2 regions of the Marinobacter bohaiensis genome follow, and region 2 is predicted to be linked to the other one. Evidence: predicted binding sites of a transcription regulator. Region 2 holds the regulator's gene; the other holds the start of a gene.
What was found. Region 2 encodes sigma-54, which starts transcription at its own class of promoters, with help from an activator protein. Its sites were predicted from a motif close to ANTGGCATNNANNTTGCTNT; they were not measured.
Positions count from the first base shown of each region.

Region 1: the regulator sigma-54 is predicted to act here: its motif matches at 883-902, upstream of DKK67_RS13800 (CmpA/NrtA family ABC transporter substrate-binding protein).

Region 1 covers NZ_QGEH01000002.1:235,059-237,389, forward strand. The annotation lists gene nfi (deoxyribonuclease V) at 55-771, shown strand; gene DKK67_RS13800 (CmpA/NrtA family ABC transporter substrate-binding protein) at 1,057-2,331, shown strand, end outside.
Region 2 covers NZ_QGEH01000001.1:1,652,997-1,655,327, reverse strand. The annotation lists gene lptB (LPS export ABC transporter ATP-binding protein) at 1-203, shown strand, start outside; gene DKK67_RS07385 (RNA polymerase factor sigma-54) at 469-1,983, shown strand; gene hpf (ribosome hibernation promoting factor) at 2,095-2,331, shown strand, end outside.

The DNA.
Region 1 (2,331 bases), on a different contig from region 2:
CGGCGTCATGGCCGTACCCGCACCACGATGGACGCTGATTAAGGAATAGACATGCTGCCGGATCTGGATGCCGACTGGGCCGGGCTCACACCGCAACAGGCCATTGCCCTGCAGAAGAAACTGGCGGTGGACGTGGTGACCGAGGATCGCCTGGGCCCGATCAGCACGGTCGCTGGCATCGATGTGGGTTTCGAGGACCAGGGCCGCACCGCCCGGGCCGCCGTGGTGGTGCTGGACCGACGCACCCTGGCGCCGCTCGACTACGCCCTGGCGCGCCTGCCCACCCGCTTTCCCTATGTTCCGGGGCTGCTGTCGTTCCGTGAGTGTCCGGTGATCCTCAAGGCGCTCGAACAACTGTCGCAGTGGCCGGACCTGCTGCTGTGCGATGGCCAGGGCATCGCCCATCCGCGACGCCTGGGCATCGCCAGTCACCTGGGCCTGCTGCTGGACCGCCCCGCCATTGGCGTGGGCAAGAGCCGCCTGCTGGGCACGCACGACCCGGTACCCGACACACGCGGCGCCTGGGTACCGCTGGTGGACAAAGGTGACACCATCGGCGCGGTCCTGCGCACCCGCCAGGGCGTGAAGCCCCTGTTCGTCTCCCCCGGCCACCGCATTTCCCTGGAAACGTCCATCGACATGGTGATGGCCTGCCTGACCCGCTACCGCCTGCCCGAAACCACGCGCTGGGCCGACGGCCTGGCTTCCAACCGCAGCCCGCGCTGGCGTCTCGCCCTGGAGGCCCTGAAACGTCCCGGTGCCCGCACCTGATCCGCCCGGCCATGGTGCAATTTCTGAGCAGTTGACCTAGAAACGCCCGCCGCGCCGCTCACCCCAATCCGCAACAAGCAGCCAACTACCTGATAGATAAGCATTTAAAATAATGGCACGGGCTATGCTTTATCTCTGGTGACGATTACGCGTACTGATTTCGGCTCAGTACCTCACAGTTTTGCTACAGATGACAGACGATCTGCAGGCATTGGCGCCTGTCCCCGACAACCGGGGGCGGGCGCTTTTTTTTGCCCAAAAGAAAAGACGACATAGGAGAGACGCATGGCGAGCCGTATCCTGACTGCAACCTTTGCCGCGGCACTGGGACTGGGCTCCAGCCTGGCCGCCCACGGCCAAGAGCTGCCCCCCCCGGAAAAACCCGACCTGAAGCTGGGCTTCATCAAGCTGACCGACATGGCGCCGCTGGCGGTAGCGTGGGAGAACGGCTACTTCATGGACGAGGGCCTGTTCGTGGAGCTGGAGGCCCAGGCCAACTGGAAAGTCCTGCTGGACCGGGTCATCACCGGTGAGCTGGACGGTGCCCACATGCTGGCCGGCCAGCCACTGGGCGCGACCATCGGCTACGGCACCCAGGCCAACATCGTCACCGCCTTCAGCATGGACCTGAACGGCAACGGCATCACCGTTTCCAACGATGTCTGGGAGAAGATGAAAGCCAACATCCCGGACAACGGCAACGGCCAGCCGCAGCACCCGATCAGCGCCAGCGCCCTGAAACCGGTAGTCGAAGCGCAGCATGAGACCGGTGAGCCGTTCAAGATGGGCATGGTGTTCCCGGTCTCCACCCACAACTACGAGCTGCGCTACTGGCTGGCCGCCGGCGGCCTGAATCCGGGCTACTACGCGCCCCATAAAGGCGACACCAGCGGCACCCTGCAGGCGGACGTGCAGTTGTCTGTCACCCCGCCGCCGCAGATGCCCTCCACCCTGGAAGCGGGCACCATCCAGGGCTACTGCGTGGGCGAACCCTGGAACCAGCAGGCCGTGTTCAAGGGCATCGGCGTGCCGGTGATCACGGACTACGAAATCTGGCCCAACAACCCGGAAAAGGTGTTCGGCGTCACCGAACAGTGGGCCGAAAAGAACCCCAACACCCACCTGCACCTGTTGCGCGCCCTGATCCGCGCCGCCTACTGGCTGGACGAGAACAACAACGCCAACCGCGAGGAAGCGGTGAAGATGCTGGCCCGGCCCAACTACGTGGGCGCCGACGAGGAAGTGATCGCCAATTCCATGACCGGCACCTTCGAGTATGAAAAAGGCGACGTGCGGGACGTGCCCGACTTCAACGTCTTCTTCCGCTACTACGCCACCTACCCGTATCCGTCCGACGCCATCTGGTACCTGTCGCAGATGCGCCGCTGGGGCCAGATCGCCGAGCCCAAGCCGGATGACTGGTACATGGACATCGCCAAAAAGGTCTACCGCGCGGATATCTACGAGAAAGCCGCCCAGTCGCTGATCGCCGACGGCACTCTTCCTGCAAGCGCTTTCCCCGACATGGACGCGGAGAACTTCACCCGCCCCGACCAGGGC
Region 2 (2,331 bases):
ACATCAAGCAGATCATCCGCCATCTGCGCGACAAGGGCATCGGTGTGCTGATCACCGACCATAACGTGCGCGAAACCCTGGATATCTGCGAAAACGCCTACATCGTCAGCGGCGGCCATATTATCGCATCCGGACAGTCTGAGGAGATCCTGGCCAACCAGCAGGTCAAGGAAGTCTACCTGGGCAACGAATTCCACATGTGAGCCCGTCAATCGGGTATGGGTATCGCAGTGGGCGCCAAAACGCTAAACTCGAAACAGGGTCGGCTAACCTCTCGAGGCATATCCGCCGACCAAGACATTGTCATCGGGACACCCATAGCAGTAAACTTCGGCAAAGAATTTGCTTGGCAAGCCGGACCGACCTCTGACACGAGCGTTTTCAAGGTCCGGAGACATCCGGACAGGTCTTGCCCAGGCGCAATAACTCAGTCGATGGCCACAGGGTGACGGGACTAAATCAATGGTAATGAAAGCTTCGCTTCAGCTGAAGCTGGGTCAACAGCTCACCATGACACCCCAGTTGCAACAGGCAATCCGCCTGCTGCAACTTTCCACGCTGGACTTACAACAGGAAATCCAGCAAGCGCTCGAATCCAACCCCATGCTGGAAACCTCGGAAGAGGAAGACGGCGCCGCTGATAATGAGAGCGACGGTGAGGACGCGTCCGCTGACGGCAACAGCGAGGACAGCAACGACACCACGCAGGACGACGATAGCTGGGACGAGCCGGCCGAACCCGACTGGAACACCGATACCAACCAGGAAATCCCCGATGACCTGCCGGTCGACACCGCCTGGGACGACATCTACCAGTCCGCCCCGGCACCGGCGGCGCGCAGCGAAGAAGACGACGACACCGACTTCGAATCACGCAACTCCCCCACCGAGACCCTGCAGGACCACCTGCTCTGGCAGCTCAACCTCACCCCCATGGGCGAGCGCGACCGCGCCATTGCTCACGCCCTGCTCGACTCGGTGGACCCGCGCGGCTACCTGATCTCGACACTGGAAGACATCCACGCCGGGCTGGTCGACGACAGCGAGGAAGATCCGCTGGAACTGGACGAAGTTGAGGCCGTGCTGCGCCGCCTGCAGCATTTCGACCCGCCGGGCGTGTTCGCACGGGACCTTCAGGAGTGCCTCCTGATCCAGCTCAACCAGCTGCCACCGGATACCCCCTGGCTGCCCCAGGCACGGCTGGTGATCAGCCACTACATCAACCTGCTGGGTAATCGCGATTACGCCCAGTTGCTGCGCCGCAGTCGCCTCAGCGAAGAGCAGCTGAAGTGCGTACTGGCCCTGATCCAGACGCTCAACCCGCGGCCGGGCGACTCCCTCGACCAGGCCGAGCCGGATTACGTGGTGCCGGATGTGGTGGTGTCCAAGCAGAAGGGCCGCTGGCGCGTCGAACTCAATCCCGAAATTGCCCCGCGCATCCGGGTCAATGCCGGCTACGCGGCGCTGATCCGCCGGGCCGACAACAGTGCCGACAACACCTACCTGCGCGATCAGTTGCAGGAGGCCAAATGGTTCATCAAGAGTCTGCAGAGTCGCAACGAGACCCTGCTGAAAGTTGCCACCCGGATCGTTGAACATCAGCAGGGATTTCTGGATCATGGCGAGGAAGCCATGAAGCCGTTGATCCTCTCGGACATTGCCCAGGCAGTGAGCATGCATGAATCGACCATTTCCCGGGTCACCACCCAGAAATACATGCATACGCCGCGCGGTATCTTCGAGCTGAAGTACTTTTTCTCCAGTCATGTGAGCACGAACGAGGGCGGTGAATGTTCCTCCACGGCAATTCGTGCCATGATCAAGAAACTGGTCGCCGCCGAAACCCCGAAGAAACCCCTCAGCGACAGCAAGATTGCAGCGCTGCTCGGGGACCAGGGCATCAAGGTGGCACGACGGACGGTCGCCAAGTATCGCGAGGCGATGCACATCCCGCCGTCCAACGAACGCAAGAGACTGGTCTGAGACGCAAGCGCCCAGGGCCAGCCAGAGTCGGTTTTCAAACGTCGCTGAGTGCGACGGGCTCAACGTCGGGAGCTTCTCTGCTCCCGGCCATATCGACAACAGGAGAAGCCTATGCAACTCAATATGTCAGGTCACCATGTCGAATTGACTCCCGCTCTGAAAGACTATGTCTCCGGCAAGTTTGAAAAACTCGAACGCCATTTCGACCACATCAGCAACTGTCAGGTGACCCTGTCCGTGGAGAAGCTGCGCCAGACGGCCGAAGCCACACTCCACGTCATTGGTGGTGAAATCCACGCAAAGGCTGAAAACGAAGATATGTACGCGGCCATTGACGGCCTGCTCGAC